Regions from separate parts of the Mycobacterium sp. E2327 genome, predicted to be linked through region 1. Evidence: riboswitches for the same ligand, from Rfam matches in the RefSeq annotation. Region 1 holds a riboswitch; each other region holds the start of a gene.
The links. A riboswitch is a leader RNA that binds a small molecule or an ion and turns the genes downstream of it on or off. The one in region 1 is predicted to bind magnesium.
Positions count from the first base shown of each region.

Region 2: linked by a shared signal. The riboswitch ahead of A5712_RS08340 (PE family protein) and the one ahead of A5712_RS12515 (Rv1535 family protein) in region 1 are both predicted to bind magnesium.
Region 3: linked by a shared signal. The riboswitch ahead of A5712_RS31145 (hypothetical protein) and the one ahead of A5712_RS12515 (Rv1535 family protein) in region 1 are both predicted to bind magnesium.

Region 1 is NZ_LZKE01000107.1:40,022-50,812, reverse strand. Features, by position in the region: gene pks2 (type I polyketide synthase) at 1-4,137, opposite strand, end outside; gene A5712_RS12530 (carboxymuconolactone decarboxylase family protein) at 5,175-5,738, shown strand; gene A5712_RS12525 (nitronate monooxygenase family protein) at 5,778-6,902, shown strand; gene A5712_RS12520 (TetR/AcrR family transcriptional regulator) at 6,899-7,540, shown strand; M-box (ykoK) riboswitch at 7,635-7,804, shown strand; gene A5712_RS12515 (Rv1535 family protein) at 8,090-8,320, shown strand; gene ileS (isoleucine--tRNA ligase) at 8,663-10,791, shown strand, end outside.
Region 2 is NZ_LZKE01000069.1:847-9,481, forward strand. Features, by position in the region: gene A5712_RS08325 (PPE family protein) at 1-810, opposite strand, end outside; gene A5712_RS08330 (response regulator transcription factor) at 1,574-2,347, shown strand; gene A5712_RS08335 (cell wall metabolism sensor histidine kinase WalK) at 2,344-3,873, shown strand; M-box (ykoK) riboswitch at 4,059-4,235, shown strand; gene A5712_RS08340 (PE family protein) at 4,659-4,958, shown strand; gene A5712_RS08345 (PPE family protein) at 4,975-6,180, shown strand; gene A5712_RS08350 (PPE family protein) at 6,203-7,405, shown strand; gene A5712_RS08355 (magnesium transporter MgtE N-terminal domain-containing protein) at 7,453-8,635, shown strand, end outside.
Region 3 is NZ_LZKE01000242.1:48,966-59,756, reverse strand. Features, by position in the region: gene oxc (oxalyl-CoA decarboxylase) at 1-234, shown strand, start outside; gene A5712_RS27855 (LysR family transcriptional regulator) at 218-1,159, opposite strand; gene A5712_RS27850 (L,D-transpeptidase family protein) at 1,477-2,232, shown strand; gene A5712_RS27845 (hypothetical protein) at 2,279-2,887, opposite strand; gene A5712_RS27840 (NADP-dependent oxidoreductase) at 3,007-3,945, shown strand; gene A5712_RS27835 (NRAMP family divalent metal transporter) at 3,947-5,713, opposite strand; gene A5712_RS31145 (hypothetical protein) at 5,759-5,968, opposite strand; M-box (ykoK) riboswitch at 6,230-6,401, opposite strand; gene A5712_RS27830 (O-methyltransferase) at 6,513-7,172, shown strand; gene A5712_RS27825 (acyltransferase family protein) at 7,177-9,267, opposite strand; gene A5712_RS27820 (DUF1214 domain-containing protein) at 9,360-10,568, opposite strand; gene A5712_RS27815 (sugar phosphate isomerase/epimerase) at 10,593-10,791, opposite strand, start outside.

The sequences.
Region 1 (10,791 bases):
GGGACGCAGCGGGGTGGGGCACAGGCGCGCGCTGTACCACTCGTCGTTGCGCCAGGCCGTCTCGTCCTCGCCGGGGCCCGTCATCAGCAGCTGGCGCACCACCTGCTCGGCGCCGGTCTGCTCGTCGACGTCGATGTGGGTGGTGTGCAGGTGCGGGTGCTCGGCACCGATCACCCGCAGCAGGCCGCGCAGGCCGCCCTGGTCGAGGTTGGGAACGTCCTCCGACAGCACCTTTTGGGCGTTCCGGGTGACGACGAACAACCGGGGCGACTCGCCCTGCAGTTCCGGGAGCTCGCGGGCGATGCGCACCACGTGGTGCACCAAATCACCGCCACGCACGGCGCTTTCGTCGTCCGGGTTGCCGTTCTTCGGCTCCGTCACCACGACCACGCCGGCGAACTCGCCCTTCTCGACCTCGTCGCGCAGCCGTGCGGCCATGGCCTGGTGGTCGGCCTGGTGCGGCCAGGACAGGGTCTTGCATTCCGCGTCGTGCAGCTTCATCGCATCGGTGAACGCCGCGGCCACCAGGTCGGCGGCGTCGGAGGTGCTGATCAGCAGCCAGGCGCCGGTCTCGGCGGCGGCGGCCTCGGGCAGCTGGCGTTGCTGCCATTCCACCGTCAGCAGGCGCTCCGCCATCACCTTGGCCCGCTCGCCGCTCGGCGAGATTCCGGTGCCCATCTGCAGCCCGCGCACGGTCAGCAGCACGGTGCCGTGCTTGTCCAGCACGTCGAGGTCGGCCTCGACCGCTCCGCCGCTCGCCGAGGTCACCCGCGAGTAGCAGTAGCGGGCGGTGCTGACGGGCCCGTGGACCCGAAGCCGGCGAACACCGAGCGGCAACAGCAGGCCACCCAGGCTGGCGTTCGCGACGCTGGGGTGCGCGGCGACCGACTGGAAGCAGGCGTCGAGCAGCGCCGGGTGGACCCCGTAATTCGTCTGCTGGGTCCGGATCACGCTGGGCAGCCCGATCTCGGCCAGCACCGTGGTGCCGGTTCCGTCGGCGGTGTGCGCGCCTGCCAGGCCGGTGAAGGCGGGACCGTACTGGATGCCGCACAGGTCCATGGCGTCGCGGAGGTCGGCGCCCTCCAGGCGGCTCGGGTGGGCGTCGAGCAGCTCGTCGATGTCCTGCGCGGCCGGCTGGTCTTCGTCGTCGACGTCGTGCAGGACCGCGGAGGCGCGGCGGGCCTGCACGCCGTCCTCGTTGGTTTCCACCACGAAGGTGAGCGCGCCGGGCGTCTCAGCCGTGGCGGTGAGGCTGATGTGGGTTTCCTCGTCGAGCATCAGCATCTGCTCGAAGCGGACGTCGCGAACCTCGGATGCCTCGCCGAAGACGGTGCGCGCGGCGGCCAGCGCCATCTCGCAGTAGGCCGCACCCGGCAGCGTGGCCGTGCCGTGGACCTGGTGGTCGGCCAGCCAGGGCAGCGTCGCCGTGCCGATGTCGGCCTGCCAGACGTGGCGTTCCGGCTCCTCGGGCAGGCGGACGTGCTGTCCCATCAGCGGGTGCACCGCGACGCTGGAGGCCAGCGCGCGCGAGCTGTGGCCCTCGCGGCTCAACAGCAGCGACCGGTGCGTCCACGCGGGCAGCGGCGCGTCCACCAGGTGGCCGCCCGGGTACAGCACGGAGAAGTCGACCGTGGCGCCGGTGGCGTACAGGTCACCCAGCAAGCCGCGCAGGCCGTGGGGCAGCGGCTGCTCGCGCCGCATCGCGGCGAGCGCGGCCACCGTCATGTCGAGGCTGCGGGCGGTCTGGTCGACCGCGTGGGTCAGCAGCGGGTGGGGCGACAGCTCGCCGAAGACGCGGTAGCCGTCTTCCAGCGCCGCCTGCACCGCGGCCGAGAAACGGACCGTGTGACGCAGGTTGTCGACCCAGTAGTTGGCGTCGCAGTAGGGCTCCTCGCGCGGGTCGAACGAGGTGGCCGAGTAGTAGGGGACCTCCGGGGTCAACGGTTCGATCTCGGCCAGCACGTCGTAGAGCTCGTCGAGGATGGGGTCGACCTGCGGCGAGTGCGACGCCACGTCGACGGCCACCTCGCGGGCCATCACCTCACGCTGCTCCCACACCGCCACCAGTTCGCGGACCGTCTCGGTCGCGCCGCCGATGACGGTGGACTGCGGGGAGGCCACCACCGCCACCACGGCGTCGTTGACGCCGCGCGCCATCAGCTCCGAAAGCACTTGCTGGGCAGGCAGTTCCACGGACGCCATGGCGCCCGAGCCGGCGATCTTGGTCATCAGTCGCGAGCGGCGGCAGATGACCCGCACCCCGTCCTCGAGCGACAGCGCCCCGGCGACGACGGCCGCCGCGGACTCGCCCATCGAGTGGCCGATCACCGCGCCGGGCCGGACCCCGTAGGACTTCATCGTGGCCGCCAGCGCGACCTGCATGGCGAAGATCGTCGGCTGCACCCGGTCGATGCCCGTGACCTTCTCGGGCGCGGTCAGCGCTTCGGTCACGGAGAACCCGGACTCGTGGGCGATCAGCGGCTCGATCTCGGCGATGGCCGCCGCGAAGGCGGGCTCGTTCGCGAGCAGGTCGGTGCCCATGGTGGCCCACTGCGACCCCTGCCCGGAGAACACCCAGACCGGGCCGCGTTCCTCCTGGCCGACGACTTCCTGGAACAGGGCGTCACCGTTGGCGACGTCCCGCAGGGCCGTCAGCAGCTCCGCGGTGTCGCTGGCCAGCACGGTGGTGCGCACGGAGCGGTGCCCCCGCTTGCGGGCCAGCGTGTAGGCCAGGTCCGGCGCCGCCAGCTCGGTGGCGTGGGCCTCGACCCAGTCCGCGAGCCGTGCCGCGGTTTCGCGCAGGCTGTCGTCCGAGGTGGCCGACAGCGGGAACAGCAGCGTGCCGTCGCGGCCGGCCCGGGTCGCGGCGCCGTTGCGCGACAACGGTTCTGGGGCTTCCTCGACGATGGCGTGCACGTTGGTGCCGGAGATCCCGTACGCCGAAACCGCCGCGCGCCGCGGTTGATCGCCATTCAGCGGCCACGGCGTATTCTCTTGCGGCACAAACAATCCGGTGTCGATCCGGGCCATTTCGTCGGGCAGGCTTTCGAAGTGCAGGTTCTTGGGAACCACGCCGTGCTGGACGGAGAGAACCGCCTTCATCATCCCCAGCGCGCCCGCGGCCGCCTGGGTGTGCCCGAAGTTCGTCTTCGAGGCGCCGAGCACGCAGGGGTTGCCGATGCCGTATACCTCGGCCAGGCTGCCGTATTCGATCGGGTCGCCGACCGGGGTGCCCGTGCCGTGCGCCTCGACCATGCCGACGGTGCTGGCGTCGACGCCGGCCGCCGCGAGCGCGGTGCGGTAGACCGCCGCCTGCGCCTCGCCGGACGGCATCGCGATGTTCATGGTGTGGCCGTCCTGGTTGGCGGCCGTGGCACGGATCACACCGAGGATCCGGTCGCCGTCGCGCTGCGCGTCGGTCAGGCGCTTGAGCAGCAGCACCACGCAGCCCTCGCCGGAGACGAAGCCGTCGGCCTTGACGTCGAACGCGAAGCAGTGCCCGGTGCCCGACAGCATGCCCCCCGCCGAAGCGGAAGCGGACCTGCGCGGCTCCATCATCACGTTCACGCCACCGGCGAACGCGAGGTTGCTCTCTCCGTCGTTGAGGCTGCGGCAGGCCTGGTGGATGGCGAACAGGCCGGAAGAGCACGCGGTGTCGATGGTGACGGCGGGACCGTGCAGGCCGAGCGCGTAGGCGATGCGCCCGGAGGCCATGCAGGAGATGGTGCCCGGGTTTCCGTAGGGACCGTCAAAGGCGTCGGTGGCGGCGTGGACGAATTGGTAGTCGCCGTAGTTCAATCCGACGAAAACGCCCGTTTCCTCGGCCATGGTGTCCTTGGTGAGGCCGGCATGTTCCATGGCCTCCCACGCGGTTTCCATGAGCAACCGGTGCTGGGGGTCCATCGCGGTGGCTTCTTTTTCGGTGATGCCGAAGAACTCGGGGTCGAAGTCACCGACGTTGTCCAGGAACGAGCCCCACTTGCAGACCGACCGGCCCGGGACGCCCGGCTCGGGGTCGTAGTAGTAGTCGACGTCCCAGCGTTCGGCGGGAATTTCCTTGACAAGGTCGTCGCCACGGAGCAACGCTTCCCAAAAGAGGTCAGGTGAGTTGATACCCCCTGGCAGCCGGCATGCCATCCCGATGACGGCAACCGGAGTCACGCCTGCCTTATCCACTGTCCTTCACCTCTCCTTGCCTATCCACAAGTTCCTATCACTGCTGCTCGCTCTTATCTGGGCTTCGAGAAATCTCGTCGAATTTTTTTGTGCGAGCTGGCAACTCCGCCGCAACGCGCAAAAAACCCACCGACCCCCGGATCGAAGCCCACCCGTAAGAACATGGCGCGATCAGCAGCGTAGCGGCTTCGCTTCTCACGCGTGGAAAAATCGTGCGAACGTACAAAAATTTAACAATGCCCTGGCCAGGGCCGGTCTACGTCGGGCTTGGTCGAAGGCCCAGACGCATACTTTTGGGACGGTATTTGGCCATAACGGCGTACCGCCGTCGCCCCCAGAGGCGCTGTCCGCCAAGGTGTCCGGCGTTTACCAGCCCGAACGGGCATGACCAGGGGCGTTGTCAGCGCGAGGCGCCGAGGGCGGGCTGAGGCAGCCCGACCCGCGTGGGTCGAGACGGAGACCAAATTGGGCGCACCGATGACCTGCATCGAGGATGCGTAATCACGCCATGCTAGGGGCTATTGCGAAACTCCGCAGGGAAATCGCTGAAATCTTTAAGATTGCAAGTTAAGTCCCAACTGAATTGTGGCGAGATTCATACTTTGTCGTGATTGGCGTGTCCGGTTCGGGACCGAACCGTGGCGGCTGGAGGAGGGCGTGGGCGCCGTCCAGGGGGACCGATCACGGTCCGATCACGGCAGCCCGCGGCTTTGAATTCATTCGCTGGCGAGGGACGGGCCGGGCCCGCGCGGCGAGCCGGCCCGAAGCCGTCGGCGTCGGGGTATCCACGTGGGCGTCAACGGCATTCGCGCGCGCGGCCCCGGCGCAGCTCGCGCCGGAACCGCGGTTTTCACCGCCCGGTTCCGCGTTGCGGCGTTGGGGCTCCGGGCTTTTCGTTCATGATTGTTCGCCTCCGACGGCTGCTGCCGCTGGCTACCATTGCCGGTGAACGCGAGGTGTCCACCAGTGGACGGAGTGCTCACACCATGACCCCACCTATTGGGCAAGCTCGGGTCCCCCGACTGCCGCTTGACGTGGCCAAAGCCGCCGCCGACGAGGCCGCGGTACCCGACTACATGGCGGAGCTCAGCATCTTCCAGGTTCTGCTCAACCATCCGCCGCTGGCGCGCGGCATCAACGACTTGCTGGCCACAATGCTCTGGCACGGCGCCCTGGACCCGCGGCTGCGCGAGCTGGTCATCATGCGGATCGGCTGGCTCACCGCGTGCGATTACGAGTGGACGCAGCACTGGCGGGTCGCGTCGGGGTTGGGCGTGAGCGCCGACGACCTCGTCGGCGTGCGCGATTGGCGCGGGTATGAGGGCTTCGGGCCGGCCGAGCGCGCGGTGCTGGCGGCCACCGACGACGTGGTGCGCGACGGCGCGGTGAGCGCCGAGAGCTGGGCCGCCTGCGAGCGCGAATTGCACGGCGATACAACGGTTCTCATCGAGCTGACCACCGCCATCGGGGCGTGGCGAATGGTTTCGTCGATCCTGCGCAGCCTCCAGGTCCCCTTGGAAGAGGGCGTGGCCAGCTGGCCGCCGGACGGCCGGTCGCCCTAACCGATTGACTTATCAGTCAGTAACTCTTAGCGTCGGGCGATGCGAACCAGGGTCGCCGAGATGCTCGGCGTTGAGTTTCCGATCTGCGCCTTCAGCCACTGTCGCGACGTGGTGGCCGCGGTAACCAACGCCGGCGGGTTCGGGATCCTCGGCGCCGTCGCGCACAGTCCGCAGCGCCTGCGCACCGAGCTCACCTGGATCGAGGAGCAGACGGGCGGCAAGCCCTACGGCGTCGACCTGCTGTTGCCGCCCAAGTACGTCGGTGCCGAGCAGGGCGGGATCGACGCCAAACAGGCGCGCGAGCTGCTGCCCGAGGAGCACCGCGCGTTCGTCGAGGACATCCTGTCCCGTTACGGCGTCGTGGTCCCCGCCGAGGAGCCGAGGGCGTCGGCCGGGGGCCTGAACATCTCGCCCAAGGGCTACGAGCCGCTGCTCGACGTGGCGTTCGAGCACGACATCCGCCTGATCGCCAGCGCGCTCGGGCCGCCGCCCGCCGACCTCGTCCAGCGTGCCCATGACCGGGGCGTCGTGGTGGCCGCGCTCGCGGGCACCACGCAACACGCGCGGCGGCACGCTGCCGCGGGCGTGGACCTGATCGTCGCGCAGGGCACCGAGGCGGGCGGCCACACCGGCGAGGTCGCGACCATGGTGCTGGTCCCCGAGGTGGTGGACGCCGTGTCGCCGGTCCCGGTTCTCGCGGCCGGCGGGATCGCGCGGGGCCGCCAGGTCGCCGCCGCCCTGGCGCTGGGGGCCGAAGGGGTGTGGTGCGGCTCGGTGTGGCTGACCACCGAAGAGGCCGAGACGGTCCCCGTGGTCACGGAGAAGTTCTTGGCGGCGAGCTCCTCGGACACGGTGCGCTCCCGGTCGATGACCGGGAAGCCGGCGCGGATGCTACGCACGGCCTGGACCGACGAGTGGGAGCGGCCCGACACCCCCGATCCGCTCGGCATGCCGCTGCAGACCGCGCTGGTCACCGGCTCTCAGGTGCGCATCAACCAGGCCGCGACCAATCCGGACTCCAAGGCGCGTGAGCTGGCGACGTACTTCGTCGGCCAGGTGGTCGGTTCGCTCGACCGGGTCCGCCCGGTCCGCTCGGTGGTGCTCGACATGGTGGAGGAGTTCATCGACACCATCGGCCGGCTCGATGGCCTGGTCGGTCCGTGACCAGCGCAACCCGCCGGCGCCGCGCGGTCAGCGACGAGGACAAGTCGCAGCGGCGCGAGCAGATCATGTCGGCCGCCAAAGAAGTGTTCGCGCGCAAGGGTTTTCATGCGACGACGATTGCCGACATCGCGAAGCGGGCCGGTCTGGCCTACGGCTCGGTCTATTGGTACTTCGACTCCAAGGACGAGCTCTTCCACGCGTTGATGGCGGCCGAGGAGGGCGCGCTGCGCGCCCATGTCGCTGCGGCGTTGGGGGCGCCGGGCGGGAACGCCGGGCAGGAGGAGTCGCTTCGGGTCGCGGTGCGGGCGACGCTGGAGTTCTTCGAGTCCGACAAGGCGACGGTCAAGCTGTTGTTGCGGGATCCTTGCGCGCTGGGCGAGCGCTTCGAAAAACATCTCGGCGGGATCTACGAGCGGTTCATCGACGACATCGAAAGCTTCATCGTCGCCGCCCAGGAGCGCGGCGAGGTGGTCACCGCCCCGCCGCGCATGGTGGCGTACACCCTTGCCGCGCTGGTGGGCCAGCTGGCGCAACGGCGGCTGAGCACCGACGACGACGTCACCGCTGCTCAGGTGGCCGATTTTGTGGTGGCGCTGGTGCTCGACGGGCTACGCCCGCGCGGCGGTGCAGCTTGTTAAATCCTGTGTGCCCGCGTAATGACTGCATAAAGATTCGGGCACACGGACGAGATCACATTGACCGTGTCGTGGCGGTCATGCATGATCGGTCGCGTATGCACCTCGTTAGGTGAGGCGTCTACACGAATACAGGCCACTGACCCCGAACGTCGAAAGACGCCCCGGGTCAGGACAGCTCCTCCCGGCTTAAGGGTTGAGCCCAGGTGGCTTCCGAGGAATCGGACACGTCGTGTAGTGCCAAAGCTCTGACGAGAGGGGTGCGGTTCTCCGGCGGTTCGCCGGTTTCTGTACTCCTTTTGGTGCGCGTGGATCGCGCGGGCAACCGCACGCGTCGTGACGTCGAGGAGGTGAGGGACGTATGAGTTCCAGCGATAGTCCGGATCGAAGTCCGGGCTGTGTTCCGTCCCGATCCGACCTGAAGCGCGACGTTCTCGGTTGAGTCGCCAACGCTAATCGGCTTACCCGCCAAGCGTTCTCGGATCGGAACCACAACGGGATGGGACACGTCAGTCCAGTCAACGTTCGTTTGAGTTCCGTCAGGAGACGATCATGACCGCAGTTCTGCACGACGAAGTCGTAACCGTCGCGCCCGCCCGCAAGCTGACCGTGGTGCGCGACACGACCCCGGCCCCCGCGCCCAAGAAGGCCACGCGTCGTGAGGGCACGACCATCGTCATCAGCGACCCGCTGGTGGACGGCGCCGCCCACTTCTTGGCCATCGGCGTGCGTCACGTGTACGCCGCGCTGTGGCGCGTTGGCGTGCTCGATGTCCGGGCCTAAGTGGCGATCACAAGCGCGGCGGAGCCGGGCGCAGTGGGTCGCCACCATCGGCACAACGCCTCCAAGGGGCTACCCGGTCGCAGGTCTTCCCTGAGACCAGGTAACCCCTTGGAGTGCAGGGTTTGAGTAGAATCGAGACACTGGCATCGATCCGGCGATCACCGGGGAGCCTTCGGAAGAACGGCCGGCAGGCTCAGTAGAACCGAACGGGTAGGCCCGTCACAGCCCTCATCGAGCGGTCGCGTGAGAGCGCGGCAAGCGGGGTGGTACCGCGGCGCTCGCGCACCTTGCGCGTCGTCGTCCCCGGCCTGAGCATGATGGCCACAGGAGACGACACAGATCGTGACCGAGAACGCTGACGTCAAGGCGTACCCGAAGCTGGCCGGCGGTGCGCCCGATTTTCCGGCGCTCGAAGTCGAGGTTCTCGACTACTGGGCGCGCGACGACACCTTCCGCGCCAGCATCGCCCGCCGCGACGGCGCCCCGGAGTACGTGTTCTACGACGGGCCGCCGTTCGCCAACGGGCTGCCCCACTACGGTCACCTGCTCACCGGGTATGTCAAGGACATCGTGCCGCGGTATCGCACCATGCGCGGCTACAAAGTGGAGCGCCGGTTCGGCTGGGACACGCACGGGCTGCCCGCCGAACTGGAAGTCGAACGCCAGCTAGGCATCAACGACAAGTCCCAGATCGACGACATGGGAATCGCCGCGTTCAACGATGCCTGCCGCGAATCGGTGCTGCGCTACACCGACGAGTGGCAGGCCTACGTGACGCGCCAGGCCCGCTGGGTCGACTTCGACAACGACTACAAGACGCTGGATCCCAGCTACATGGAGTCGGTGATCTGGGCGTTCAAACAGCTGTGGGACAAGGGCCTGGCGTATGAGGGCTATCGGGTGCTGCCGTACTGCTGGCGCGACGAAACCCCGCTGTCCAACCACGAATTGCGGATGGACGACGACGTCTACCAGAGCCGCCAGGACCCGGCCCTGACCGTCGGTTTCAAGGTAACCGGGGGTGAGCTCGACGGTGCCTATCTGTTGGTGTGGACGACGACACCGTGGACGCTGCCGTCGAACCTCGCGGTGGCCGTGAACCCCGAGGTGACCTATGTGGCGGTCGAGGCGGACGGCCGCCGCTTCGTGCTGGCGGAGGCGCGGCTGGCCGCGTACGCGCGCGAGTTGGGTGAAGAGCCGGACGTGCTGGGTACCTATCGGGGCGCGGACCTGCTGGGTCTGCGCTACGTTCCGCCGTTCCCGTATTTCATGGACACCCCCCACGCATTCCGGGTGCTGCCCGGAGACTTCGTGACCACCGAGGACGGCACCGGCATCGTGCACATGGCGCCGGCCTACGGCGAGGACGACATGGCGACCTGTGATGCGGCCGGCATCGTGCCCGTCACCCCGGTCGATTCGAAGGGCCGGTTCGACGCAAGCGTCCCGGATTACCAGGGGCAGCGCGTTTTTGACGCGAATCCGCACATCATCCGCGACCTGAAGAACGGCAGCGGTCCGGCGGCGGCCAACGGCGCCGTGCTGGTCCGCCACGAGACCTACGAGCACCCCTACCCGCACTGCTGGCGGTGCCGCAATCCGCTGATCTACCGGGCGGTGTCGTCGTGGTTCGTCGCGGTCACCGAATTCCGCGACCGCATGGTCGAACTCAACCAGCAGATCACCTGGTACCCCGAACACGTCAAGGACGGGCAGTTCGGAAAGTGGCTGCAGGGCGCGCGGGACTGGTCGATCTCGCGAAACCGCTACTGGGGCACGCCGATTCCGGTGTGGAAGTCCGATGATCCGGCCTACCCGCGGGTCGACGTGTACGGCAGCCTCGACGAGCTGGAACGCGACTTCGGGGTGCGTCCCACCAACTTGCACCGGCCCTACATCGACGAGCTGACTCGGCCCAACCCCGACGATTCCACGGGGCGCAGCACGATGCGGCGCATCCCCGACGTGCTCGACGTGTGGTTCGATTCGGGCTCGATGCCGTATGCGCAGGTGCATTACCCGTTCGAAAACCGCGACTGGTTCGACGGGCACTACCCGGGCGACTTCATCGTCGAGTACATCGGCCAGACACGCGGCTGGTTCTACACCCTGCACGTCCTGGCCACCGCGCTGTTCGACCGTCCGGCGTTCAAAACATGTGTCGCGCACGGCATCGTGCTCGGCTCCGACGGCCAGAAGATGAGCAAGTCGCTGCGCAACTACCCCGACGTCTCGGAGGTGTTCGATCGCGACGGCTCCGACGCGATGCGGTGGTTCCTGATGGCCTCGCCGATCCTGCGCGGGGGCAACCTGATCGTCACCGAACAGGGCATCCGCGAAGGCGTCCGTCAGGTGCTGCTGCCGATGTGGAACGCCTACAGCTTCTTGGCCCTTTACGCGCCGAAAGTCGGCAACTGGCGCACGGATTCGGCCAACGTGCTGGATCGCTACATCCTGGCCAAGCTGGCGGA
Region 2 (8,635 bases), on a different contig from region 1:
GCTCGAGGTCAATCCGGACAAGGCACTCGCGCCGGTGCTGGCGCCCTTGGTGGCGGTTTTGCCGGTCGCTCCCGTCAGACTCGACAGCGCGCTGAGCGGGGAGGTGGCCGCCGTGGATCCCAGCGACGCCGCGGTGCCCGCCGCCGGCGACAAAGCGGTACCCGACGCCGCACCCGGGGTCGCCAGCGTCTGCAGCGTCTGGGGCACCGAGGACATCAACTGCGCCGTACTCGTCTGGGCGTTACTGCCGACCTGGGCACCCGCCTGCGCGGCGACGCCGCCCGGGTTGGTCGTCTGGGGCGGCGAGGTGAACGTCGAAAATGCCGACGCCGCAGACGAATTGGCGGCGTAGCCGTACATCGCGGTGGCGTCCTGCGCCCACATCTCGCTGTACTCGGCTTCCGTGGCCATGATCGCCGGCGTGTTCTGCCCGAAAATGTTGGTCGCGATCAACGCCATCAGTTCGGCGCGGTTGGCCGCGATCAGCGGTGGCGGCACCGTCATGGCGTATGCGGTCTCGAAGGCCGCCGCCGCGGCCGTGGCCTGGGTGGCCGACTGCTCGCACTGCGCGGCGGTGGCCGTCATCCACGATATGTAGGGCGTCACCGCGGCGGCCATCGACAGCGACGTCGGTCCCAGCCAGGACTCGTCGGTGAGGCTGGCGATCACCGACTGATACCCGCTGGCGGCGTCGGTCAGCTCGGCGGCCAGCGATTCCCAGCCCGCCGAGGCGGTCAACAGGGTTCCGGGCCCCGGCCCCAGATACATCCGGCCGGAGTTGATTTCCGGCGGCAACGCGCCAAAGTCCATCGTCTGTCCTATCTGTTGGTTGTTTCAGCGGAGCCGGTCACATCGCGGCCGCGCGGACGGCCCCCACAGCTGTCACCGAAATCTGATAAAGCGCCGGTTGCGCCGCCCTGTGGACGGAAAGGGAGTCCGTCGTTCTCGGCGTAATCGGCTTGGGATCCGGTGGTGTGTCCACGGTGCGCCAGCGGCACACGAAAACACGGGCATGCCAAATACACTCGTGAATTGCTCGCGCTTGATGATTCGCCGCTGGCAACAGCCCGACTGCGGCCGCCAACACAAATGCCGTGATCACCGAAATGCCGTGCCCACGAATATTGGAACGCACCACAGCGGCGTTGTTCGCTGGCTTTAATGACATTGATCATCACCACAGTGGCCGCCGAATTGGCGTGCTGACGACCGGCCACTGACCCCCGCAGGGTCCGCGCCAGCCCGTTCCGACCCTTTGTTACCAAAGAGGTTGCACGCCCCGGGAATTCGTAACATTGCGTAATATTTTGTTAACGAATTCGAGGACCTCCAGGGGCGAAAGCCCTTATTGAGCCGACGGTTTGAAGAGTCTGACCGTGCGATGCGCTGCCCGAGTGAATCAATGGCCACGAATTCCAGTGTTTTTGGGAAGTCGGCTCCTCTCAAGTCGGGCGATTCAACACATATGAAACACATATATGTCCACTCAAATGTGAGTCAGCGAGGCCCGAATTATTTGAGAACTCTATGAATTCCGTGACAATCCGGTGTGTAGTTGGGAGGATGTGAGCATATGACCGCAACGTCGGGATACGCACGCAGCGAGCGCCCACGCCAAGCCATCCTTGGTCAGCTGCCCAGGATTTACCGTGCCGATGGCTCACCGATCCGTGTCTTGCTGGTTGACGACGAGCCCGCGCTGACCAACTTGGTGAAGATGGCGCTGCATTACGAGGGCTGGGTGGTCGACATCGCCCACAACGGCCGCGAGGCCATCGCGAAGTTCGAAAACGTCATTCCCGACGTGCTGGTGCTCGACATCATGCTTCCCGACGTGGACGGCCTGCGGATTCTGCAGCGGATCCGCGAATCCGACGCCTACACCCCCACGCTGTTCCTCACCGCCCGCGATTCGGTCATGGACCGCGTCACCGGCCTGACCGCGGGCGCGGACGACTACATGACCAAGCCGTTCAGCCTCGAGGAGCTTGTCGCGCGACTGCGCGGCCTGCTGCGCCGCTCTACCCAGCAGACCCCGCCGGCGGCCGAGACCCTGAAAATCGGCGACCTACATGTCGACACCGCCAGCCGGGAGGTCACCCGCGGCGGCACCCCGATATCGCTCTCGTCAACCGAGTTCGAATTGCTGCGGTTCCTCATGCGCAATCCCCGGCGCGCGCTGAGCCGCACCGAAATCCTCGACCGCGTCTGGAATTACGACTTCGCCGGCCGAACCAGCATCGTGGATCTGTACATCTCGTACCTCAGGAAGAAGATCGACTCCGGCCGGGAGCCCATGATCCATACCGTCCGCGGCGTTGGGTACATGCTGCGACCGCCCGAATGACCGGCGAGCCGAATACCAGATCCAGGGACCTTTCGCGGTGGCTGCCCCATTCGCTGCGCCGCCAGTTGCTATTGGGCGTGCTGGCCGTGGTCAGCGTGGTGCTCGTAACGGTCGGCATCGTCTCGGTGCTGAGCCTGCGCGGCTATGTGACGGCGATGAGCGATGCCGACGTTGCCCAATCCCTTGACGCGCTGAGCAATTCGTACACGAGATACCGAAACGGCGACCACGGTCCGACGCGCGGGGGCACCGAATCCATCGGGCAGGCGATGCTGGAGTTCACCGATCAAACGCCAGGCAACGTCATAGCCGTGCTGCACGACGGCGTCGTGATCGGCTCGGCGGTCTTTTCCGAAGCCGAGGCGCGACCCGCACCGGCCGACGCGGTGCACGCCATCGAGTCCCAGCCCTGGCCCGAAGACGCCCCGCCGCGGACCGAGAAGCTGGGCAGCCTCGGCTCTTATCGCGTCGACAGCCGGGCCTACGGATCCGACCTGTTGGTCGTCGGCGTATCGCAAGCGCGGGCCAACCAGATCATCGCCCGCAAGAACATCACCACCACGGCACTTATCGCGGCCGCCCTTGCGATCACGGCGGGGCTGACCATCTGGGTGGTCGGGATCACCCTTCGCCCGCTGCGCCGGCTCGCCGCCACCGCCGCCGAAGTCGCCGCCATGCCGCTGACCGACGACCACCGAATCAGCGTCCGGGTGCAGCCCAATGACACCGACCCCGACAACGAGGTCGGCGTCGTCGGGCACACGCTGAACCGGTTGCTGGACAACGTGGACAGCGCGTTGGCGCATCGCGCCGACTCCGACTTGCGGATGCGCCAATTCATCACCGACGCCAGCCACGAGTTGCGCACCCCGCTGGCGGCGATTCAGGGGTATGCCGAGCTGACCCGCCAAGACAGCTCGGCGCTGCCGGCGACCACCGAATACGCGCTGGCCCGCATCGAGTCGGAGGCGCGGCGCATGGCGGTGCTCGTCGACGAGATGCTGCTGCTCTCGCGCCTGGGCGAGGGCCAGGACCTGCAGACCCAGGACGTCGACCTCGCGGACCTCGTGGTCAACGCCGTGAACGACGCGGCGGTCGCGGCGCCGACCCACTTCTGGGTCAAAGACCTTCCCGACGAGCCGGTTTGGGTTCGCGGCGACCACGCCCGGCTCCACCAATTGGTCAGCAACCTGCTCAGCAACGCCCGGGTGCACACGCCGCCGGGCGTCACGGTGACGACCGGGATCACCTGCCGGCGCCGCGGCACGGAACCGCCCTACGTCGAACTGACCGTCGCCGACGACGGCCCGGGCATCGACGCGGATCTCCTGCCCCGGTTGTTCGAGCGGTTCGCGCGCGCCGACGCGGCGCGGTCCAACGGCTCGGGCATCGGGCTGGGCCTGGCCATCGTGAGCTCGATCGTCAAGGCCCACCACGGCTCGGTGACCGCCGAATCCGCCAATGGCCGAACGGTTTTCCGGGTGCGGCTGCCGATGATCGAAAATCCGGCGCTGGATATCGATTAGCAAACGAATCGGGCAGGCTTTTGGCGCCGCCGGAATGGCAAATCGCCCAAGGGTTGCCGATGCGACTGGGTGGTCGCAGGAGCCCACGGATGCGCCGGTGCGTATGTGTCCAGCACGTGAACTGTTTAGAACGCGTGGTCCTGAAAAGTTGACTCGCCGGTTCGCGAGTGCCACCATGGCCAATGCAAGCACCTCGCTAGGTGAGGCGTCTGCACGGATACAGGCCACTGACCTCGAACGTCGAAAGACGCCCAGGGTCAGGACAGCTCCTCCCGGATTAAGGGTTGAGCCCAAGTGGCTTCCGGCTCCTATCGGGCCGGATACGCCGTGTGGTGCCGAAGCTCTGACGAGAGGGGTGCCGTGCTCAGGTGTTCTGGCCTGGGCATTTCTCCCCGCTGTGCAAGGTTTGGCATCCCCGTATGCCCTGGCCGCGAGGAGGTGAGAGCGGAATGAGTCCCGACGATAGTCCTTATCCGAGGTCGACGACCATTTCGTTGCGATCCGGTCCCGGCTCGTTTTCGCAGCTGTAATCGGCTGATCCCACAAGTTTTGTCCGCGCGTCACCGCTCGGCGGGTTTGTCTTCGGCGTGCGCGGAAATCAATCCTCCGGGGTTGCCAACTGGCCAGTGCCTGGCCTTTGGCGTGAGGAGATGCCCTATGCCGCTTGCAGTTCCACGCCCATAAGCAACGAGCTACCACGTCCCGCCACCTGGGCCGACTTGGATCCGCGAGGGGTCCTTTGAACCGCGTCAGCGCCTTACCGACTATTCGCTAGGAGAACTCCGATGGCTTTTGTCACTGCTCGGCCGGAATCGCTGGCCGCCGCCGCCACTCGCTTGCAACAGATCGGCTCGACGCTGGAAGCTCAAAATGCTGCAACAGCAGCGCCGATGACCGGGGTCGTGCCCTCGGCTGCCGACGAGGTGTCGGTTATTACGGCGGCAAAGTTCGCCACGCACGCGCAGGCGTTTCAAACCCTGAGCGCCCAGGCCGCCGTGATGCACCAGATGTTCGTCGCCACCATGCAGACCAGCGCCGACTCGTACGCCGCAACCGAGGCGGCCAACGCGGCCGCCGCACGTTGAATACCTAGGGGGGATCGTGATCGACTTCGCCGCATTGCCGCCCGAAATCAATTCGGCCAGAATGTATTCGGGCCCTGGGTCAGGGCCCATGCTGGCCGCGGCCTCGGCCTGGAACTCGATGGCCGCTGAAATGCGTTCCGCTGCGTCATCTTACGACTCCGTGATGTCGGAGCTCACCTGCTCGGATTGGTTCGGCCCGTCATCGATGTCGATGTTTGCATCGGCCGTACCGTACCTGGAGTGGCTCAGCACCACCGCCACCCAGGCCGAGCAAGCGGGCAGCCAAGCCCAAGCCGCCGTCACCGCCTACGAGTCAGCATTCGCCATGACGGTTCCCCCGGCGGTCGTCGCGGCCAACCGCGCCCAGCTCGCCGCACTCGTGGCGACGAATGTTTTCGGCCAAAACACGCCGGCGATTGCGGCCACTGAGGCCCAGTACGCGGAAATGTGGGCGCAGGATGCCGCCGCGATGAACGGTTACGCCGGCGCAGCGGGCGTCGCAGCCCAACTGACGCCATTTACCGCGCCGCAGTCCCCCACTCACTCCGACGGAATTGCCAACCAGGCCAACGCCGTTGCCCAAGCCGCCGAAACACCGGCCGGCAATGCGCAGTCGATAGTGTCCTCGGCAGCCTCCAGCAACCCCGGCGGGATATTGGGGGCATTGGAAGGCGTGCTGGCTACCGGTTCCGATGCGTCGTCGCCGTTCCACGGACTGGCCACTGTCCTGAACGGCAGCAACGGCTCGGCCCTCGGGTCCTTCTTGAATTCCAATTTCCTGAGCACTTCGGTGCTGAACGGAGCGATGGCCGGGGGCCCGTTCAATCCACAGAGCATCCTGACCAACATTGCCGGCTTCAGCTCCGTATTCCCTAAGGCGACCGCGGCGCCGGCGGACATCGGCGCGGGCGCGGCTTCGGCCGCGAGTGCGGCGGACTCTGCGGGACTGACCGGCATCAGCGCCGCCGGCTCGGGCGCCATGGGCCAGGCGCATTTGGTCGGCGCGGTCTCCGTGCCGCCCAGCTGGACCGGTGCAGCCACGATCACCCCTGCCGAAGCCGCGTTGCCTGCCACCGGACTCAGCGATATCGGTTCGGGCGGCGCGGGTGGGCCCGGAGCGTATGCGGCGCCGATGGCGGGCGCGGCCAGGCGGCTACGCAGAGCGATTCCCAAGTACGGGTTCAAGCCCGTTGTGATGCCACGTCCGCCTGCCGCGGGATAACAGGATTTCGAAGGAGAGCGTCATGATCGATTTCGCGTCATTACCGCCGGAGATCAACTCGGCCAGAATGTATTCGGGTCCCGGATCAGCGTCCATGCTGGCCGCTGCCTCGGCCTGGCACACGGTGGCCGCTGAAATGCGTTCTGCAGCTGTTAATTACGGCTCGGTTGTTTCGAGGTTGACCGGCGAGAGTTGGTTTGGCCCGTCGTCCACGCTGATGACGGCCGCGATCGGACCGTACCTCGACTGGCTGAGCGCCACCGCTACCCAGGCCGAGCAGGCAGGCATCCAAGCCAACGCGGCCGCAGCCGCCTACGAGTCCGCGTTCGCCATGACCGTGCCGCCCACGGTCATCACGGCGAACCGCGCGCACCTGTCGAATCTGGTGGCCACCAACCTCTTCGGTCAAAACACCGCGGCGATCGCGGCCACGGAGGTCCAATACGCGGAAATGTGGGCTCAAGATGCCGCCGCGATGAACGGCTATGCCACCGCCTCTACCGCGGCGACGCAATTGACTTCGTTCAGCTCACCGCAATCCACCACCAACGCCGGCGGAGTGGCCTCCCAAGCTAACGCGGTTGGCCAAGCCGCCAACGCGTCGACCACCCCCGATGTGGCGGCGGCGCTGGCGAACATACCGGTGCTCGGCGGGATCACCGCGCCCGGCTCTAATCAAGCCACCACAGGGCTTGCCGGGCTCCTGAACGACCTGGACGGGTCCAACAATGCGCTGCTGGGCAGCTTCCTGTCCGACGCCTCGACCTCGGGCATCAGCAACGCATTCACCACCAATGGGATTCTCAACCCCACGACATTCGTCGACAACGCATCGGCGTACGCCTTCATGAACACCGGCGGTGACAACGCGGCGACCGGTGCGGCGGACGCGGCTGGCGGCGCAGCCGCGGCTGAGACGGCCGGCGTGCACAGCGCGGCCGCGGCCGGGATGGGAGAGGCGAACCTGGTTGGGTCCCTGTCCGTACCACCCGCCTGGGCCGCGAGCGGGGCGACGATCAACCCGACCGCACTGACAACGACCCAGATGGGGGCGGGCGCGTATCAGAGCCTGGGCGCCACCCCGATGGTGATGGAGGACGTGGGGCCGATGGGCGTGCCCGGCATGCCGCTGGGCGGGGCCGTGGACGCGGCCGACGACGAATTCGGTTCTCCCGTATACGGGTTCCGCCCCCGCATCCTGGGGCGGCCGCCAGCGGCGGGTTAGCCGCCGAGAACCGCAGGACATCAAAGAAAGTGATCGAGGAGGGCCAAGTGAGCACATCAGAGACGGCGAAGCCCCGCGACGGGCTACCGGTGATCCACCTCTCTCAGTTGCTGCGCGGACCGGTGCGCGCCCGCTCCGGTGAGGTAGTCGGCCGCGTCGAGGACGTGATCGTGCGGCTGCGGGGCGCCCACCAGTATCCGTTGGTGACCGGGATCGTGGCGGAGGTCGGTGGGCGGTCGGTGTTCATCGGCAGCCAGGCCATACACGAATTCACGGCAGAGCAAGTTGTGTTGGCCAAGAACAAGGTTGACCTCCGCGGGTTCGAGCGACGCGACGGTGAGGTGCTGTTGCGCGCCGACGTGCTGGGGCACCGGCTGATCGATGTGGCCGCCGTGGAATTGGTGCGCGCATACGACGTCAGGCTCGAGGACACCGGCACCGGATGGGTACTCACGCGATTGGACACGCGACGCCCGCCAAGGCTTTTCGGGCTGATCAAGGGATCGGGCGGGCAGGCGCCGCGGGATTGGAAGGCGTTCGAACCGCTGATCGGTCACGTCCGCTCCGATGTGGTACGCCGGCATTGGGGCCGCGTCGGCGGGTTCAAGGCCGCCGAGATCGCGGACCTGCTCGAGGAAGCGAATAAGGCAGAGGGTGGCGAGATCCTCGATCGGGTGCGCAGTGATCCGGAGTTGGAAGCTGATGTGTTCGAGGAGTTGGATCCCGATAAGGCCAGCCGGCTGCTCGACGACATGCCCGACGAGGAGGTCGCAGCGCTGTTGGGCCGGATGCGCGCCGATGATGCCGCCGACGCGATCGCGGACCTGCGCCAAAAGAGGCGTCGGCGCGTGCTGGAGCTGATGCCCGGCCCGCAGCGCACCAAGGTGATCACACTGATGGGGTTCAACCCCGAAAGCGCCGGTGGGTTGATGAACGTCGACTTCGTCTCTTGCGCGGCCACCGCGACCGCGGGCACGGCGCTGGCGCTAATCGCCGCTGCCCGCACCATGCAACCGGAGGCGCTCGTCAAGGTCCATGTTCTCGACGACGGCGAGCGGTTGGCCGGTGTGGTTTCGGTGATTACCCTGCTGCAGGCCGAACCCAGTGAAAGCGTTGGGGCACTGATGGATTCCGACCCGGTGCGGGTCAGCGCCGACGCGGATCTGACCGACATCGCGCTGCTGATGGCCGACTTCAACCTCTACTCCATTCCCGTCGTCGACGAGCAGG
Region 3 (10,791 bases), on a different contig from region 1:
CTGAACGGGCGGGCGCGTCACGAGCTGATCGCAGAGGCCTTCGGCGGCAAGGGATATCACGTCACCGCCCCCGCCGAGCTGCGCGCGGCGCTGGCCGAAGCGATCGCCGGCAAGGGGCCGTCGGTCATCGACTGCGAACTCGACCCGACGGCCGGCGTGGAAAGCGGGCATCTGGCAAGCCTGAACCCGAGCAGCGCGGCCACGTCGCCGGCGGTGGTCAGCGCCGGCGCGTGATGCCCGACAGTTGCGCGTCGAAGAACTCGCCCAGCTGCAACTGTTGCGCGGACGCAGTGAGCGCACGCGCGACCGGTGAGCCCGGCCCGGAAGCGTTGGTGGCCAGCGCGATCTCGGCCTTGAGCGCCGGCTCGACCATCTCGACCGCGCGGATGTCTCGGGTTTCCGTACCCAGCTGGGACGTCCACAGCCAGGTGTGCGGCACGATGCAGGCCCAATTGCCGGTGGCCACCTGTGCCAATAGCGAAGCGACGGAGTCGGTTTCGACCTGCGGGGTCACGGTGATCCCCTGGCCGGCGAAGGCTTCGTCGATGATCTGGCGATCCCGCATGTCGGCGGACAGCAGCGCCAGCGGCAGCTGCGCCGCCTCGGGCCAGGTCAGCGTCGACGCCCCGGCGGGCAGCATGCTGGCCGTCGAGAGCAGCACGTAGTGCTCCTCGTAGAGCGGCACCAGGTTCACGTCGTGGGCGTCGTCGGCGGCGGAGTGCACTATTGCGGCGTCCAAGTCGAACTCGCGCAGGCGCCGGTACAGCTCGGTGGCGGCCAGCCGGGACAGTATCTGCACCTTCGCCAGCGGATGCGCCGAACAGAACGCCGAGAGAACCAGGGACGCCGTCGTCGAGGCAGTGGGCACCGTGCCCAGCCGAAGCGTCCCCGCGATGCCGGATCGGACGGCGTGCACCTCGGCCTTGAACGCGTCGTGTTCGGCGAGAATCCGTTTGGCCCACACGACCAGTCGCTCACCCTCGGGCGTGAGGCCCTCGAAGCTGTGGCCACGGTTGATCAGCGTGACGTTGAGCTCGCGTTCGAGCTTGCCGATCGCGGCGGACAGCGCGGGCTGCGACACGTAGCACTTCTCAGCCGCCCTGGCGAAGTGGCGCTCCTGGGCGACCGCAACGAAGTACTCCAGTTGACGGAAAAGCACCCGCGGGCTCCTCGGTGTTCGGGCTGGGCCTTGGGGGCACCGGCCTGGCTGAGGCTAACACGGCGCGCCGGGCGTCCCGCCGGGGTTTTCGGCCTTTGCTACCGCGAAAGCCGTTGTGCCGTCATCGGTTCTGCACGGCCGCCGACGGTTTCACGCTTTTCGGGCGAGGGCGGGGTCGTCATCCGGGCCGCAGCGGGGCGGCGACGGCGGCGGGAACCGGGTCCAGCGAACATATCGATGTTTGCTGAAAACCGGAATGCGCCGACAACCAGTAGAATATCGTTGTGTCCGTCCATCCATCGCAAAGGGTAAGCGCCATGCGTCAAGCGGTTCGTTATCTGTTCGTTATGGTAGCGATCATCGGCATGGGCGCGTTGGGCAGTGGCGCCCGCAGCGTGGCCGCCGTCCCGCTGCCCGAGCCGGTCCCGGGGGTTGCCTCAGTTTCCCCGGCTAACGGCGCCCTGGTGGGGGTGGCGCACCCGGTCGTGGTCACGTTCACCGCGCCGGCCACCGACCGCGTCGCCGCCGAACGGACCATCCATGTCACGTCGCCGAGCGGCATGCCCGGCCACTTCGAGTGGGTCGAGAACAACGTCGTCCAGTGGGTTCCCGACCACTACTGGCCCACGCATAGCCACGTCTCGGTCGGTGTGCAGGCCCTGACGACGGGTTTCGACACCGGTGACGAGTTGCTCGGCGTTGCCAGCCTGTCCGGGCACACCTTTACCGTCAGCCGCAACGGCGAAGTGCTGCGCACGATGCCGGCATCCATGGGCAAGCCCAGCCGTCCCACTCCGATCGGGAACTTCACCGCCCTGGAAAAGGAACGCAGCGTGGTGATGGACTCGCGGACCATCGGCATCCCGCTGAGTTCGCCCGAGGGATACAAGATCACGGCGCAGTATGCCGTCCGGGTCACCTGGAGCGGCGTGTATGTGCACTCGGCCCCGTGGTCGGTCGATTCGCAGGGCCACGCGAACGTCAGCCACGGATGCATCAACCTCAGCCCGGATAATGCCGCTTGGTATTTCAACCAGGTCAACGTCGGCGACCCCATTCAGGTCGTGGCCTGAGCGCCTCGCGCGCAAGGCATTCCGCGCGCAAGACCTTCCGCGCGGGTTAGGCGGGCAATCCGCCCTTGATGGCCGCGTCCTGCTTGCGGCCGACATCGGTCGCGACGCCTGGGTCGATGGGATCGTTGGGCGCGCTGTCGAATTCGAGGTTGACGAGTGCCTTGCCCTCGTTGAAGAGCAGCACCGTGATGGCCTGGGAATTGCCCGGAGCGGTGCCGGAGATCATCGCGCCGTTGGAGCCGATATCGATCGGCTGCCAGGTCCCGCTGACCTTGCCCGCGTAGTTGGCCTTGGTGTTCTCGACTCCCGCCGCGGCCACCTTCGGATCGGCGACGATCAGGATCGTGTCGCCGATCCGGCGGCTGTTGTCGGCATTGGCGAACAGTTGCGCGACGCCCGCGGCGTTGTTCGGGTTGAGCACCGGCGGTTGGGGAGTGGTGAAGTCGCCGCCGATGTCGCTGGCCTTGATCAGCAAGTTGCTGTAATCGGTCTGCTGTCCGGGCGACGGGCTCGTCACCGCGCTCGAACTGGTCGGGCCACTGCCCGGTAGCGATGTGGAGGGCGAACTGTGGTGGTAGTCACCGCAGCCGGTGGTTGCGGCGCCGACGACCGTGGCGACCGCCCAGCCGGCGACGCTGATCCGAGCGAGCTCCATGGGTTCCCTCCCTGTCCAGTCCGCGGCGCCTGACGCTACTGCGAAATGCGGGCAGGAACAAGAGCAGGCCACGCCTATGCTGGCGGGGGCGAGGCCTATTCGTGGCGTGAGGGGGAAAGATGACGGCAGGAACGGCGCGAGCAGTACGGTTCGACCGTTATGGGGGCCGCGACGTCCTCTACGTGGCGGACGTGGACATGCCGTCGCCCGGCCCGGACGAGGTCGTGGTCGAGGTTCGCGCCGCCGGGATCAATCCCGGCGAGGCCGCCATCCGAAGCGGTGCCATGCATGACATGTTCCCCGCCACCTTTCCGTCCGGCGAGGGCAGCGACCTTGCCGGGGTGGTGACCGCCGTGGGACCGGGAGTGACGGCGTTTTCCGTCGGCGACGAAGTTCTTGGGTTCAGCTTCCGCCGCTCCAGCCACGCCACGCATACCGCCGTCCCGGTTGATCAACTAATTCGCAAGCCTCCCGAATTGAGTTGGGAGGTCGCGGGTTCGCTGTACGTGGTCGGCGTGACGGCCTACGCCGCCGTTCGCGCCGTCGACCCCAAACCGGGCGAGACGGTCGCCGTTTCGGCGGCGGCGGGAGGGGTCGGCAGCCTCGTCGTGCAGCTCTTGGTCCTGCGCAAGGCGGTGGTGCTCGGTATCGCCGGGCCCGGCAACGCCGACTGGCTACGCGCCCACGGCGTCACCCCGGTCGAGTACGGCGACGGCCTGGCCGACCGGCTGCGAGAGGCGGCGCCCGGCGGGATCGACGCGCTCATCGATCTGTTCGGCCCCGACTACGTCCAGCTCGCCGTGGATCTCGGCGTCGCGCCCGATCGGATCGAGACCATCATCTCGTTCCAGAAGGCCGGCGAGGTCGGCGCCAAGACCGAGGGCAGTGTGGACGCGTCGACGCCGGAAGTGCTCGCCGAGATGGCCGACCTGATCGCCACCGGCACCATCGATTTCGAGGTCGCCGGCAGCTACCCGCTGGATCACGTCGCCAACGCCTTCGAGGAACTCGAAAAGCGGCACACCCGTGGCAAAATCGTGCTGCTGCCGAACGGTTGACTCACAGCGACGTGGCCGGCTCGATGATGCCGGCCTGCACGATCTTGATGATCACGAACACGACGGCCACGACCAGATAGCCCCGCAGGGTCAACAGCCCGGCCCGCCGGATCGGCGACATCACCGGCCTGTCCAGCATGGCGAGGTTGGGGGTCTGCCAGTGCGCCCGGTCCTGCCGGCGCACCGCCCGCCGCTCGGCGCGCGTGAGGAGCGGCGCGTCGTCGAGTTCGTCAACCTCCTCGGGATCCAGGCCACCGCCGAGCGTCCCCGCAACGGCTTCCGCGTCGCGCCGGTCCCGGTGCCACCGGCCAGCGACGATCGCGACGGCCCCGCCCACGATCCCGATCGCGGCACCGACCGCGAGACCGGCCTCGATGGTGCCCGTGGACAGGCCCGGGAAGAAGGTCGTCGCGGTCAGCGCAAGCGACAAGACCACCAGACACCACACGACGGCCCACGCGATGATGTTCTGCCGCACCGTGTTTACCCACGGCCCGAGCACCGCCCGGTCGTTGCAGAGCAGGACCAGGAACACCGTCGCCGAGGGCAGCAGGACGCCCGCGAGGGCCTGCACGCCCTGGGTCACCAGGCCCAGGACATGGTCCGGGCTGAACGCGACGGCGGCGGACACCGCCAGCAACACGGCGTACCCGCCGTAGAACAGCGGAGCCTCGCTGACCTTCCAATGCAGCGAGTGCCGCTTGCCCAACGCGTCACCGACGGCATACGTGGTGGCCAGCCCGATCGCGTTGGCGCCGATCAAGGACGCGTCCAGCAGGATGATCGCGAACAGCGCGCCCACCGTCCCGCCGAGATGCCGGGCCAGGCCCGCGGCCACCGCACCCGCGTCGGTGAAGCCGCCGACGTCGCCGGTGCCGGCCAACCCGAACGCGGTCACCGCCATCAGGGCCGTCGCGCCGACCATGACGACGACGATCCCGATGATCAGATCGGCTCGGGCATAAGCGATCCAGCGGGTAGTGATGCGCTTGTCCACCACATTGGACTGCTGAAAGAACAGCTGCCACGGCGCGACCGTGGTGCCCACTATCGCGACGACGAGCAACAGCACGGTGGAGTTGAGCCCGCCCGGGAACTGCGGCACCAGCCCGCCCGCCGTTCCTTTCAGCGTGGGGTGCGCCATCAACACCATCGGAATGATGAGCACGTTCACCGCGATCAGCAGGAACATCAGGCCCTCCCAGCGGCGGAACGAGCCCCCGGCCACCACGGCGAACAGCAATACCGCGGCGGCCGGGATCGCGATCGCCTTGGGGCAGCCCAAGAACCCGAGTGCCAGTGCTACTCCGATGAATTCGGTGACGATCGTCAGCGCGTTGAGGATCAGCAGATCACCGACGCTGAAGGCGCCCCAGAACTTGCCGAACCGCTCGAAGATCAGCCGCGCGTGGCCGACCCGGGTGACCGCGCCCAGCCGCAGCACCATCTCCTGGTTCACGTACAGCACGGGGATCAGCATTGCCAGCGTCCACAGCAGCCCCATCCCGTAGTTCTGCCCCGCCTGCGCGTACGTCGCGACGCCGCCGGCATCGTTGTCCCCGACCATCACGATCAGCCCGGGGCCGGTGATGACCATCAGCGTCCGCAGCCGCCGCCAGCGGCCACCGCTACCCGGGTGTGCGGCGTCCCGGTGGATGCGGCCGAAGGCGCCGACGATGTCGCCGGCGTGCGCCGAATCCAGCACGGCTTGGCTTGGCGCCTCGGACGTACCCAGGTCGCCGCGGGGCTCGGTCGAGATCGACGTCATCGAATCCTCGCTATCTCCGAACAGGTTCGGGCTCGGGCTAGCGAATCACCGCCGGTTGCCGTCCGGCGGATGGCCGCCCAGCGAGGCCGAGATGACCGCGATCGGCGTCCGCGAGACATAGAGGTTGGCCCGCTCCTGCGGAGTCAGCGTGCTGCGCGCGTGCAGCTTGCCGACCAAGAGTCGGCCGATTCGTAGCATCGACCGGCCGCGTCCCCGCTGCGGACCGGTAAGGCGTTGTGCAACAACAAAAGCCATGATCGTCTCCTGTCGGGAGGTCCGATCGGCTCCTGGCATGACCCTAGGCGCCCGCAATGCGCTTGCTGCGCAGCGGTATTGGTCGCCCGAGGAAATCAGGCGGCGAAGAGAATGCCGGAACCGGATCGGGACAAGACGGAATTGGGATACGGACTGTCGCCGGGACTCATCTCGCCCTCACCTCCTCACGGCCGGGACACACGCGGGTGTCGTCACATTCACCTGAACGGAAGAGGCGAAATGACCGGCGGAGCACCACCGGTCGCACCCCTCTCGTCGGAGCTTCGGCACTGCACGGCGTATCCGAAAGTTCCGGAAGCCACTTGGGCTCAACCCTTGGGTCCGGGAAGAGCTGTCCTGACCCGGGGCGTCTCTCGACGTTCGGGGTCAGTGGCCTGTATCCGTGCAGACGCCTCACCTACCGAGGTGCTTGCCCGTCCATCTTGCACCGCGACCCAATGGGCGTCAAATTACTTTACGCAACCATTACGTTGGTTTCTGTTAACCCACGGGCCCATCGACCGTCGCGACTACGCTCGAAACCATGGCTAATACTTTGCAGGCGCCCAAGGTCGCGACGGTGCTCGACCGGATGTACACCGAAACGAAAAATCAAATGTCGCGGTTGCGGGAAAGGATCGGCGATTTCGACCGGCCGATGAGCGCGCAGGAGCGCGCCGACGCGATGAGCGAGTTTTACATTCCGGTGACACCGGAATCCGGCCGCCTGCTCTACGCGCTGGTGCGGGCGACCCGGCCGGCCACGATCGTCGAGTTCGGCATGTCCTTCGGAATCTCCGCGGTTCACCTGGCCGCGGCGGTACGCGACAACGGCACCGGCCGGGTGGTGACCACCGAGCTCAGCGCCAGCAAGATCGCCGCGGCCAAACAGACGTTCGCCGAGACCGGCCTGGACGACGTGATCACCATTCTGGAAGGAGACGCCCTGACCACGCTGGACAAGCTCGACGGTTCGGTCGATTTCGTCCTGCTCGACGGGTGGAAGGACCTCTACCTTCCGGTGATCGAGCTACTCGAACCGCGCCTGTCGACCGGCGCGCTGATCGTCGCCGACAACGCCAGCGCCGCGGACACCCAGCCCTACCTCGACCGGGTGCGCGACCCGGACAACGGCTACGTCAGCTTCAACTTCCTCGTCCGGGAAAGCGACAGCATGGAAATCAGCTGCCGCACCGGCGATTAGGCGCCTAGCGCAGGGATTCCTCGAGCCAGGGCGTCAGCCATTTCACCCCTTCGGGGGTGAGGTGGACGCCGTCGCTGCGCACCTTGATGCCGTCGACCTTGGTCGTGTAAACGCCGTCCGGGCACAGCTTCTTGTTGAGGTCGAGGATTTGGACGCCGGTGTGCTGGGCGATCGTCTTGCGCAGCATGGCATTCCAGAGGTTGACCCGGTCGGGCTGGTCCTCCGGATACAGCCGGCCGTCCGGCTTCTCACCGCCCCGGCTGTACGGCACCGTCGCCACCACCACACGAACACCGTTGGCGCTCAGGATGTTCAGCGCTCGCTGCAACTCGCCGTTGAGGTAAGCGTCGAAGGTCGGATCGCCGATATGTGTCCATTGCCCCTCGTTGACCCGATCGACCGTCTCCCAGCGGCCGATGATCAACAGCGCGACGTCTGGCTGGTCCTGGCCGAGCTGCGCCGACCACCTGATGGGCCAGCCGTCGCATTCGGGCCGCTGCTCAAGGGTTTGGCCGATGTACCGATAGGGCGTGCCGCGCACCAGGCTGCAGCCGATGACGGTGTGGTCGAGGAACGCGAAGCCGGGCGTCGGCGGCAGGTAGTGCATCCAGGTCCACCCGATCGAGTCGCCGAACACCGAAACGGTGAAGGGCCGGTGGGGATCGCGGGGCGCGGGGCGGCCACCGCCCGGCGGGGAAGGCGAGACCGCGGCCACCGCCGAGACCCCCGGGGGCAGGCCCTCGCGCAGGCCGGGCCCGGTGCCCACCGGGACCACCAACAGCGTCACCGCGGCGGCGCTGGCCACGGTCGCCGCCGCGAGCGGCAACAGCGGCACCCGCGCCGGCCGCCACCGGCGGATCGGTTGTTCGATCAGCCACCAGGACGCGGCGGCGACCACCACCGTGGCGGCGCACCGCGCGCCGAACAGCGGCAGGCCGGACCATCCGGTGCGTTCACCGCTGAGGGCCAAAAAGATCGGCCAGTGCCACAGGTACACGCCGTAGGAGATGGTGCCCAGCCACACCAGCGGACGCAGGGCCAGGATGCGGGCGATGGCGCCGCGCTGTTCCATCGCCACCGGGGCGACCACGAGGACGGACGCGACCGCGACCCCGATCAGCAGGCCGTGGCGAAACTCACCGGCGCGGCCCGACGCGAAGTGGGTCGCCGCCGCCAACCCGGCCACGCCGAGCAGCGGCAGGAAGCGGGCGACCCGCCGTCCCCACCGGCTGCGGATCAGGCACCAGCCGCGGTTCATCGACGGCCAATCCCGCACCAGCAGTGCCGCCGCGGCGGCGCCGGTGAGCAACGCCTCCGCACGGGTGTCGGTGCCGAAATAGATTCGGTCCCTCGTCGAGTCGGAGGCCAGGACGATGGCGAGGGCCGCGGAAGCGAGCGCGCCGGTGCTGGCGATCAGGAAGGTGGCGAACCGCACCCCGCCGACGGTGGCCCGCCGAAAGTACCGGCGGGCCCGCGCGGCCAACAGCAGGGTCACCGCGATGAGCAGGACCGGCCAGATGAAGTAGTACTGCTCCTCCACCCCAAGCGACCAGGTGTGCTGCAGCGGCGACGGCGGGGCGCCCTGGGTGAAGTAGTCGGTGTTTTGGGCGACGAACCGCCAATTCGCCACCCACAGGAACGCGGCGATCGCGTCGGCGCGTAATCCGGTGAGCGACTGGCTCGGCAGGAGCTCGCGGGCCGCGCCCACGGTGAGCACCATCAGCACCAGGGCAGGCAGCAGCCGTCGTGCCCGCCGAATCCAGAAGCCGGTCAGCTCAATTCGGCCGGTGCGCTGGAGCTCGTCGAGCAGCAGCGAGGTGATCAGGAATCCGCTGAGGACGAAGAAGATGTCGACGCCGATGAACCCGCCCGCGACACCGGGGATGCCGCCGTGCCCGACGAGCACCAGCGTGACCGCGATCGCGCGAAGCCCGTCCAGCGCCGGAATGCCGCTGCGCCGTTCGGGTTGATCCCAGATCGCGATCCGGCCGGCGCGGCGCACCGGGGCGACCCATCGCGGCCGACGAGCAGAACGCGCCGGTGCGGGGTTCCTCCCGCCCGGTTCAGTGTCCGCCGTTAACGCGCCCTGGCCCATGCCGATGCGTCGCTGCCCCTCCTCGTGATCGCAGCCAGCCTAGTTGCGCGGGAGCCCGGATAGCCGGAAAGACACGCGCGTCCGGGGCCGCATCAGAGGGGAAATCGGTTACGTATCCCGTTGAAGCGCTCCCACATCAGCGCGGTGCGTTCGGCGCTGGTGACACGCGCGGTTTCCGGCGGTAACGCGCGCGCGAGGTCGGCGTGTTTGACGAGCCGGGTCGTCAGCGTCGCGGGCTGACCCGCGAGCATGTGCCGGTAGGTGAGGTTCCCGCGCTCGAATCCCTGGGTGTCGATCCAGTTGTGCAGGCCCGGGTCCCGGTGCGCCAGAATCAGTCTGACTTTGCCGTCGTGGTCGACCGATGCGCGGCTCGGGGTGTAGCTGACCGGTCGGTAGAGGAAGTCCATGCTGGTGAAGTAGGCCCCCATGTTCGTGATCATCCACAATCCCTCGTGGGCGTCGAACTCGACGATGAGGGCGTCGTCGGGGCCCAGTTCCCAGTACATGTTGGCGGCGGCCCGGCCGCGCTTGGCGTCCGCGTCGGACGCGTCCGGGCGAGGGAACCGGTTCGGATGTTCACCGTCGACGCCGCCGTGGGTGAACGGGAACTCGGGCCAGTCGCTCATCAGCCCGGTGACGAAATCACCCGCCCAACGCATGGCCGCGACCATGGTGTCGGGGGTGGGCAGCGGCTTCGGCGAGGTCATGTCGACGCGCTCGATCCGCATCCGGGCGGGACGCTCGTCCCAGCGGTCGAAGCCCTGGCGGATGAACAGCTTGCGCGACTGCGCGGTGGTCGGCAGCCAATTCGGGCCGCGCTCGGGGCCGCCGATATACAGCTCGAAGGTGCCGTCCGCCTCGACTCGGAGCTGGTGGCCGAGCAGGTTGACCTCCGGCACGTCGCCGAACGGCTCGTGCAAGACGTGCGGGCCGTCCGGGCGGGCCCCCTGCACGGTGATGTTGAAAAAGGGCGCGGTGCCGCGGGTTCCGGTGATCCGGTAGGTCGAATCGCCGTCGATCCAGGCCTGCTGGTAGGTGAAATCGGCGCAGTCCCCGCCCAGTTTCCTGGTCGGGTTGCAGAAGGCGTGCAGCACCGGATAGCGCGTGTCGCGGGTTTCCAGGGCCAGATCGAACGCCTGCCCCAGGTTCTGGGTGAGGAAGCGGAACGCGTCGGCGCGCTGCACGCCGGAGGGCGCGTTGAAGTCTTTGAACGCCTGCTTGCCGGCGGCCTTCAATCGCTCGCAGAATTCGTCCCACGCGCGGTCGAGCGCCGCGTCGTCCGCCCCGTCACCGAAAGCCACCGCACCCCTTCCTTTCTCGGCTGCTCAGCCGTCGAGCCCGTCGAGCATCGCGCGCACCGTTGCGCACGCCCGCCCGGCCGCCGCCAACCTGCCCTCCGCGTCGATGCGGGGGCCGAGCAACTCCAGGTCGAAACCGAACCGGTAGCCCCCGGCCAACGCCTGGGCCACGAACGATTCGACCGGAATCACGCCGTCGCCGGGTACCGCGCGGGCGGGTAGGGCC